DNA from 2 places in the Priestia sp. ST2 genome. Region 2 is predicted to be linked to the other one. Evidence: a T-box and tRNA genes for the amino acid it is inferred to sense, from the RefSeq annotation. Region 2 holds a T-box; the other holds one or more tRNA genes.

Evidence for each region. A T-box is a leader RNA that pairs with one kind of tRNA and senses whether it is charged. The one in region 2 lies ahead of serS (serine--tRNA ligase), so its partner is inferred to be a tRNA-Ser.
Region 1: it has a tRNA-Ser gene. The T-box ahead of serS (serine--tRNA ligase) is inferred to sense a tRNA for this amino acid. The anticodon was not compared.

The regions. Positions count from the first base shown of each region.
Region 1 is NZ_JBVVNT010000001.1:375,847-380,696, forward strand. Features, by position in the region: gene AC0KUU_RS01895 (DUF1189 family protein) at 1-302, opposite strand, end outside; gene AC0KUU_RS01900 (Na/Pi cotransporter family protein) at 523-2,178, shown strand; gene AC0KUU_RS01905 (DUF456 domain-containing protein) at 2,265-2,750, shown strand; tRNA gene AC0KUU_RS01910 (tRNA-Asn) at 2,813-2,887, shown strand; tRNA gene AC0KUU_RS01915 (tRNA-Met) at 2,889-2,962, shown strand; tRNA gene AC0KUU_RS01920 (tRNA-Asn) at 3,003-3,077, shown strand; tRNA gene AC0KUU_RS01925 (tRNA-Ile) at 3,081-3,157, shown strand; tRNA gene AC0KUU_RS01930 (tRNA-Ser) at 3,169-3,261, shown strand; gene sodA (superoxide dismutase SodA) at 3,459-4,067, shown strand; gene AC0KUU_RS01940 (MFS transporter) at 4,197-4,850, shown strand, end outside.
Region 2 is NZ_JBVVNT010000019.1:4,070-8,919, reverse strand. Features, by position in the region: gene AC0KUU_RS29550 (deoxynucleoside kinase) at 1-425, shown strand, start outside; gene AC0KUU_RS29545 (deoxynucleoside kinase) at 425-1,105, shown strand; tRNA gene AC0KUU_RS29540 (tRNA-Ser) at 1,226-1,318, opposite strand; gene serS (serine--tRNA ligase) at 1,430-2,707, opposite strand; T-box leader at 2,760-2,972, opposite strand; gene pdxT (pyridoxal 5'-phosphate synthase glutaminase subunit PdxT) at 3,030-3,617, opposite strand; gene pdxS (pyridoxal 5'-phosphate synthase lyase subunit PdxS) at 3,639-4,526, opposite strand; gene AC0KUU_RS29520 (serine hydrolase) at 4,717-4,850, opposite strand, start outside.

The DNA of each region.
Region 1 (4,850 bases), on a different contig from region 2:
CGTTCAATAGACTGTGAGGGGTTTAAGATAAAAGCGGTACCGTTTACTTTTTTTGTGAAAGGTTGATTTGACGTAAGCTGTGAGTTTGAAATAGAAAAAGAAGAAACAGATTTCGGAAGATCTGTAGTAGCAATATGATAGCCGTTTACAATCGTCAAAGTCATAAAGAAAAATGTAGGCAGCAAAGAAATAAATGTTAAAAACAGCACAAAGCCAATTGTTTTATTCGTATGCTCAAAGCGAAGCGACCTTATTTTTTTGAAGGAAGTAAAACTCCATGCCATCTTTTTCAGCATGCTCATTGTAAAGCCTCCTTATATTAAAAATTCTAACTATCTCTTATTTTATAGCGAGAATTCAAGGTTTACAATAGGTTCTAGAAATCGTTTCCAATTACAATGTAAATATACTGTTAAGTTATTGTAAACATTAAGGGAAAGCCGTTTACAGTACTTTCAAACTTCATTAATAATGGTAGGGACTTATTTATGTCGTTAGAAAAAAATCAAGGAGCTGAGATATTTGGAACTAGATGTTCAAAAAATGATTTTTGAGTTTATCGGCGGACTGGGAATCTTTTTATTTGGAATTAAGTTCATGGGAGATGGATTGCAAAAGTCAGCAGGAGATAAATTACGTGATATTTTAGACAGATTTACTACTAATCCGTTTATGGGAGTTCTAGCAGGTATCCTAGTTACTGTTCTTATTCAGAGCAGCTCAGGAACTACTGTTATTACGGTAGGCTTAGTAAGTGCTGGTTTTATGACTTTGCGCCAAGCTATAGGCGTTATTATGGGAGCAAATATCGGTACGACAGTTACAGCTTTTATAATCGGAATTGACATTTCGAGCTACGCTCTTCCTATTCTCGCAGTGGGAGCTATTTTACTCTTTTTCTTTAAAAGTAAGGCAGTTCAAAACTTTGGCCAGATCGCTTTTGGTTTTGGCATGCTCTTCTTTGGTTTAGAGCTTATGGGAAGTGGAATGAAGCCGCTTAGGTCCCTTCAACAATTTCAAGATTTAACTGTAAGCATGAGCGATAATCCTATTTTAGGAGTCGTAATTGGCACTTTATTTACGGTAATTGTTCAAAGTTCTAGCGCTACTATTGGCATTCTACAAGAACTTTTTGGACAGGGCGCTATTGATATACAGGCAGCGCTGCCTGTACTGTTTGGAGATAATATTGGCACAACTATTACTGCCATTTTAGCTTCAATCGGGGCAAGTGTAGCTGCAAGAAGGGCTGCTTTAACGCATGTCATGTTTAACTTAATTGGTACAACAATCTTTTTGATTATCTTGCCTCTATTTACTCGTTTTGTGGAATATTTGAAAGTAGCAATGGATTTGAATCCTGAAATGACGATTGCGTTTGCTCATGGTATTTTTAACACAACCAATACAATTATCCAGTTCCCGTTGATCGGTCTGCTTGCTTTAATTGTGACAAAACTAATTCCTGGAGAAGATGCTGTTATAGACTTTAAGCCTAAGCATCTTGATCCGATTTTTATTGAGCAGTCCTCTTCAATTGCTCTTGGTCAGGCAAAGGCAGAGCTGATTCGTATGGGAGAGTTTGCGACGCTTGGGTTGGAAGAGGCAAACGGCTATTTAAAAACACGTCAGCCTCAACATGCTGATGCTACTATGCAAATTGAAAATGCGATTAATAATCTGGATAAAAAAATTACTGATTATTTAGTGCTGTTATCCCGCTCTTCAATGTCAGAAGCAGAAAGTGAGGAACATTCGGTTCTTCTAGATACAGCACGAGATATTGAGCGTATTGGCGATCATTTTGAGAACATTATTGAGCTTGTTGATTATCAAATTACGAACAAAGTAAAGATGACCAAAGAAGCTAATAACGATTTAGCTGATATGTTCGAATTGACTATTCTAACAGTTAAAGAAGCTGTCTCTTCTTTAGAAAAAGTGGATAGAGAAAAAGCAGTACAAGTCATTCAAAAAGAAGAACAGATTGATGCGATGGAGCGTCTACTTCGTAAGAAGCACATTTTACGTCTGAATGAAAACATTTGTACAGGATCTGCTGCTATTGTTTTTGTCGATATTATTAGCAACTTAGAACGGGTCGGGGATCATGCGGTTAATATTGCGGAAGCGGTACTGGGCGATCGTTATGCAAAGACCTATTCACAGGTAACATAAAGAAAGACCTTGCTTAAGCAAGGTCTTTCTTTATAGGTGTAGTTATTGTATGATAAATAGTAATACTAAAAAGGATAGGTGCGAACGTGGCTATTTTATGTTGGGCATTAATTATCGTTAGCTTTGTTGTATCGTTTGTTGGGTTGGTTTATCCCATCATCCCAAGCGTGCTATTTGTAGCTCTAGGATTTGTTATATACGGTTTATTTTATGATTTCAGCTCCTATAGCTGGTTATTTTGGGTGATACAAGGATTGTTAGTTGTCGCACTTTTTTTAGCAGACTATATAGCTAATATTATTGGTGTGAAAAAATTCGGAGGCACTAGAGCAGGTGTTTGGGGAAGTACAGTTGGGCTGCTTGTAGGTCCGTTTGTCATTCCGGGATTTGGAATTATTTTAGGGCCGTTTATCGGAGCGATTGTAGGAGAACTGATTGTTCATCGGACCACAATTAGCAACGCAGTAAAAATTGGAGTAGGTTCGGTTATTGGCTTTTTTAGTGGCGCTATTTCAAAAGGATTTATTCAACTGCTGATGATTGCCTATTTTTTATACGCTGTTTTAAAATAATATATTGACTTTAGGCTAGAAACATGTTAAATTTTTAATGTCGCTAGTAAATGTTATATTGTTCCACAGTAGCTCAGTGGTAGAGCTATCGGCTGTTAACCGATCGGTCGTAGGTTCGAGTCCTACCTGTGGAGCCATGGCGGTGTAGCTCAGCTGGCTAGAGCGTACGGTTCATACCCGTGAGGTCGGGGGTTCGATCCCCTCCGCCGCTATTTTCCAATTTACGTTTGTGGCATACATAATTCATATTGTTCCACAGTAGCTCAGTGGTAGAGCTATCGGCTGTTAACCGATCGGTCGTAGGTTCGAGTCCTACCTGTGGAGCCATGTGGACCCTTAGCTCAGCTGGTTAGAGCAGACGGCTCATAACCGTCCGGTCGCAGGTTCGAGTCCTGCAGGGTCCACCATTTATAGGGTTGGAGGAATACCCAAGTCCGGCTGAAGGGATCGGTCTTGAAAACCGACAGGGGTGTTAAAGCCCGCGGGGGTTCGAATCCCTCTTCCTCCGCCATACTATTGTCTATTCAAAGCTTCTTTTGAGAAAAAGAAGCTTTTTTTATGTTTAAAAGAATAGCGAATGGGAATTAGGTAAATATAAATCATGGATTAGGAACTTTTTATTTGAAACAGTAGGGTAAATTTGCTAATCTAAACGTATATGGTGCTTTTGCGCCAAAATGCTTACATATTTTGAAGGAGGAATTATTCATGGCTTACAAATTACCAGAACTACCTTATGCATACGATGCACTGGAACCACATATCGACAAAGAAACAATGAATATTCACCACACAAAACATCACAACACATATGTTACAAATCTAAACGCTGCTGTTGAAGGCAAAGCGGATTTAGAAAGCAAAAGTATTGAAGAGTTAATTTCAAACTTAGATGCTGTTCCTGAAGATATCCGTACAGCAGTACGCAATAACGGTGGCGGTCATGCGAACCACTCATTATTTTGGACAATCCTTTGCCCTAACGGCGGCGGTGCTCCAACTGGTGAATTAGCAGACGCTATCGCTAGCAAATTCGGCAGCTTTGATCAATTCAAAGAAGAATTTGCAAATGCAGCTAAAACTCGCTTCGGTTCTGGCTGGGCTTGGTTAGTTGTAAACAACGGCGAATTAGAAGTAACAAGCACACCAAACCAAGATAGCCCATTAATGGAAGGCAAAACGCCAATTCTTGGTCTAGACGTTTGGGAGCACGCTTACTACTTAAATTACCAAAACCGCCGTCCAGATTACATTTCAGCATTCTTTAATGTTGTAAAATGGGACGAAGTTGCTAAGCGTTACGACGCTGCAAAATAAGCTAAAGACGTATTTAAGAGCCAGTAAAGTAATTATTACCTTTACTGGCTTTTTTGTTTTCCAATTCTTTTACATATCTCCTTTTCTTTTTCACACACTAGGTGTAGAAGAGAAAAGGAGTTTTTTGATATGCCTTTATTAAAAAAAGTAGTTGGAGATGTAGAAGTTAGTAAAGATTTACTTTTGCTTTTAATTATAGGCGGTCTTTATGCCTTGGCTATTTCAATTTCCAATTCGTTTGTTAACATTTATCTGTGGAAACAATCAGGCGAATTTTCGGATCTTGCTATTTATAATTTAGCGGTAGTGGTGCTTCAGCCGCTTACGTTTATTTTAGCAGGTAAATGGGCCAAACGAATTGACCGGGTTGTGGTTTTAAGGTTAGGTGTATCTTTTTTAGCTGTTTTTTATATCGCTGTATTAGTCAGTGGAGCTAACGCAGCCCAGTATTTAGTATTGCTTGGTGGACTGCTGGGTATAGGATACGGCTTTTATTGGCTAGCTTTTAATGTGCTAACTTTTGAAATTACAGAACCTGATACAAGAGACTTTTTTAACGGATTTTTAGGGATCTTAAACTCTTTTGCAGGGATGATTGGTCCTTTAGGAGCGGGCTTTGTTATTTCCGCTTTGTATGAATCACTTGGGTATAAAATTGTGTTTGGTGTATCGCTGCTATTGTTTATCGGTGCCGTTGTACTTAGTTTTTTTATTACAAGACGCGCAGCGGAAGGAGTATACAAATTTAAAGAAGTATGGGCTGAACGAAAAGTCAATAAAGAC
Region 2 (4,850 bases):
ATATTCAAAAAGGGTTCTTATCTTATAAAAAACCTGTTGTAGCAGATTATCATATTATGAAAAACATGATTTTTGCTGAGCAAACGTTAAAAGATGAACAGTATAAAAAATATGTACAAATCTTCCACATCTTAACGGCTGATATGCCAGCTCCGAACATTATTATTTATTTAAATGCCAGCTTAGATACCTTGTTAAAGCGTATTAAAATGCGCGGAAGAGAAATTGAACGAAACATCGATCCTCACTACCTTGCGAGGCTAAGTGATGATTATGAAAAAGCTATGACGGCGTTTGAACAAAATAACCCTGATGTAACCATTTTACGTTATGACGGTGATGAAATAGATTTTGTACAAAATAAACAACACTTAAATAGAATCCTATCAGAGGTTCAAGAGAGTATGTTAAAAAGGAGTATGTAATGGTAAACTTACGATCGAAATACAACATTCCTAATGATGCTGTGTTGACGATAGCGGGTACAGTTGGAGTTGGGAAATCTACAATGACTCAATCATTGGCTGATGCTCTCCAATTTCGCACATCGTTTGAAAAAGTAGATTCCAACCCTTACCTGGACAAATTTTATGGAGATTTTGAACGTTGGAGCTTCCACCTACAGGTATATTTTCTAGCAGAACGCTTTAAAGAACAAAAGAAAATTTTCGAGTATGGCGGCGGCTTCATCCAAGACAGATCCATTTACGAAGATACCGGTATCTTTGCTAAGATGCATTTTGAAAAAGGAACGATGTCTAAAGTAGACTATGAAACATATACAAGCTTGTTCGATGCGATGGTTATGACTCCATATTTTCCTCATCCGGATCTGCTCATTTATTTGGAAGGCAGCTTCGAAGATATTGTAGATCGCATTCAAGAAAGAGGGCGACCAATGGAACAGCAAACGCCTCTTGATTATTGGAAAGAGATGCACGCCCGATACGAAGACTGGATTAATAACTTTACGGCTTGCCCTATTCTTCGTTTAGATATTAGAGAATACGACCTTATCAAGGATCCTGATTCAATTGAATCAATTGTTGAAAAAGTGGCTCGCTTTTTACAACATAATGAAAAGCTAAAACGTCGTCATCTATAAAAAAATGCCGCTTTAATAGATAAAGCGGCATTTTTAACAAATAAAAAACCGTTACTTATAAGTAACGGTTTTCCAATCTCCAATTTATCGCGCTATGTTAATTGCATTATAAGTCAAATATGGCGGAGGAAGAGGGATTCGAACCCCCGCGGGCTTTAACACCCCTGTCGGTTTTCAAGACCGATCCCTTCAGCCGGACTTGGGTATTCCTCCGTATCGACAAGTATTAATTTATCATATATAAATAATAAAGTCAACTCTTTTATTGATGTTTTTAAAAAAGATGTTCATTAAGAATTAATTCTTAATGAACACCTTCTACTTTTATTTAGAGATAAATTCTTTATTTCCCATATATGGACGCAGCACTTCTGGAATTTGAATTGATCCATCTTCCTGCTGGTAGTTTTCTAAAATTGCAGCTACCGTACGACCAATTGCTAAGCCAGAACCGTTTAGTGTATGAACATGTTCTGGTTTTGCTTTTGTATCACGGCGGAAGCGAATATTAGCACGGCGAGCTTGGAAGCTTTCAAAGTTTGAACAAGAAGAAATTTCACGATAAGTTTCATAACTTGGAATCCAAACTTCAATATCATACTTTTTGGCTGCTGTGAAACCTAAGTCAGCTGTACACATGCTTAGAACTCGGTAAGGTAAACCTAATAGTTGAAGAACCTTTTCAGCATGGCCCGTTAATTTTTCTAATTCATCATAAGAATCTTCTGGCTTAACAAAGCGAACGAGTTCTACTTTATTAAACTGATGCTGACGAATAAGACCACGTGTATCTCTTCCTGCAGAGCCTGCTTCTGAGCGGAAGCAAGCACTATACGCTGTATAAGCAATTGGAAGCTGATCTCCGCTTAAAATTTCATCACGATGTAAATTTGTAACTGGTACTTCAGCTGTAGGAATTAAGAAATAATCTTCTTCTTTAATCTTGAATGCATCTTCTTCAAATTTAGGAAGCTGCCCTGTTCCTGTCATGCTTGTGCGATTCACCATATATGGAGGAAGGATTTCTTCATAACCATGTTCATCCATATGTAAATCCATCATAAAGTTAATAAGAGCGCGTTCTAATCTTGCACCTAACCCTTTATAAAATACAAAGCGGCTTCCCGTTACTTTCGAAGCTCTTTCAAAATCTAAAATATTTAAATCTGTTCCTAAATCCCAATGCGGTTTTGGTTCAAAATCAAATTGTTTAATTTCTCCCCATTTGCGAACTTCTACGTTATCATCTTCAGTTTCACCTACAGGCGTACTTTCATGTGGAACGTTAGGAATTGAAAGCAGCAATAGTTCTAATTCTTCTTCAACGCTGCGAAGCTCTTCATCCAATTGCTTTACGCGGTCTCCTACTTCACGCATTTCAACGATTAAATGATCAGCATCTTGTTTTTCACGCTTCAATTGTGCAATTTGCTGTGATACTTCATTTCGCTTGCTTTTTAACTCTTCTGTTTGAGCAATTAGCTCACGGCGTTTTGCATCTAACTCTTCAAAGCGACCTAAGTCCGTTAAGTCCTCACCACGAAACTTGAGCTTTTCTTTTACTTCATTAAAATTAGCACGTAAAAATTTTAAATCTAACATATTTAGTACCTCCTTTAGTATAAAAGGGCAAAATAAAAACTCTCATCCCCATGAAAGGGACGAGAGTTTACCCGCGTTGCCACCCTAATTGAAAGCTAAAATAAGCCTTCCTCTTAAACCAGATAACGGATGAACCGAAACTGCCTACTACTTTTTCGACAGCTTGCTCCAGGACGGATTCATAAGAATTGATTATCGATTCACACCAGCCATCGACTCTCTTGAAATCAAAAATCTTATTACTATTTCCTATCAACGCTTTATACCAATATCATTTTTATTAATCATAATGTACTACAAGTCTTTACAAGATGCAATTCATTTATACAGGTTTTTTTGAAGCTTCTTCAACCATTGCTACAAAATACTGCGCCATGCGAGCATCATCTGTCAATTCTGGATGAAACGAACATCCCAAGAATTGACCTTGTCTTGCCGCAACAATTCGGTCGTTATGCATTGCTAAGACTTCAACGTTTTCTCTTACTTCTACAATATGCGGAGCACGTATAAATACGCCTATAAAATCTTCACCGATATCTTTAATATTTAGGGCAGCTTCAAAGCTATCCCGTTGACGCCCAAACGAGTTTCGAGCTACCGTAATATCCATAACACCTAAATGGGGCTCTTCACGGTCAACGACTTGTCCTGCAAGTAAAATTAAACCGGCACACGTACCAAATACCGGTTTACCTGCTTGTGCAAACTGGCGAAGGGGTTCCATAAAGTCATATTTGTCGATCAGACGACGCATCGCTGTGCTTTCGCCGCCCGGTAGGATTAAACCATCTATTTCGTTTAGCTGTTCAACTTTTTTTATGATAATGGCTTCAGCGCCTGCTGCTTCTAATGCTTGTGCATGCTCGCGAAAGGCACCTTGTAATCCTAAAACGCCTACTTTTACCATTTTGTCAAAACTCCCTTTAAATTACCATCCACGCTCTTGCATGCGGTTTTCTGGTAATAATGATGAAATTTCAATCCCTTTCATTGCACTTCCTAACCCTTTTGATAAGTTTGCAATAAGCTCATAGTCTTGATAATGTGTTGTTGCTTCCACGATTGCTCGCGCAAACTTTTCAGGGTTGTCTGATTTGAAGATTCCTGATCCAACGAACACGCCATCTGCTCCAAGCTGCATCATTAACGCTGCATCTGCTGGTGTTGCTACACCGCCTGCTGCAAAGTTTACAACCGGTAAACGACCTTCACGTTTAATTTGCAGTAATAACTCATAAGGTGCGCCTAATAATTTAGCTTCTGTCATTAACTCATCTTCGTCCATACCCACAACTTTACGTACTTGAGCGTTTACTTGACGCATATGGCGTACTGCTTCCACGATGTTTCCTGTCCCTGGTTCGCCCTTTGTACGAAGCATTGCAGCTCCTTCAGCAATACGACGAGATGCTTCGCCAAGATCACGGCAACCGCACACAAATGGAACCGTAAATGTATTTTTATTTAAATGAAACTCCTCATCAGCTGGAGTCAACACTTCACTTTCATCGATGTAGTCTACACCCATCGCTTCTAGCACGCGTGCTTCAACAATATGGCCAATACGAGCTTTTGCCATAACTGGAATGGACACAGCATTCATCACTTCTTCAACAATTGTTGGGTCTGCCATACGAGACACGCCGCCTGCTGCACGGATATCAGCTGGAACACGCTCTAATGCCATAACGGCAACAGCACCTGCTGCTTCTGCAATTTTTGCTTGCTCTGCATTGATCACGTCCATGATAACGCCGCCTTTTTGCATTTCCGCCATTCCTCGTTTTACACGATCAGTACCTGTAATGTTATTCATGTTTGTCTTCCTCCTGTATCAAGTGTTTCACAATAATTTTTAGTGTATATACAAAATTCAAAACTTAGTGTCTATTTTACCGCATTTTTCGGAAAATTCCTATCTAATTTATAGATTATATACAAACAAATCTAAAAATAAAAAGAAGAGATACTCTCTTGTAGTATCTCTTCTTTCTCTTGAGTTATCATTAAAACCAGTTATTCACTGTATTTGCAGCATTCATCCAAATATCGCTGAAGAAGTTGCCAATACTGCGGATAGCGAGAGAGAACCATCCAGCTTTTTCAACAGATTCGTTTGTCACAACCGGCGTCATGCTAT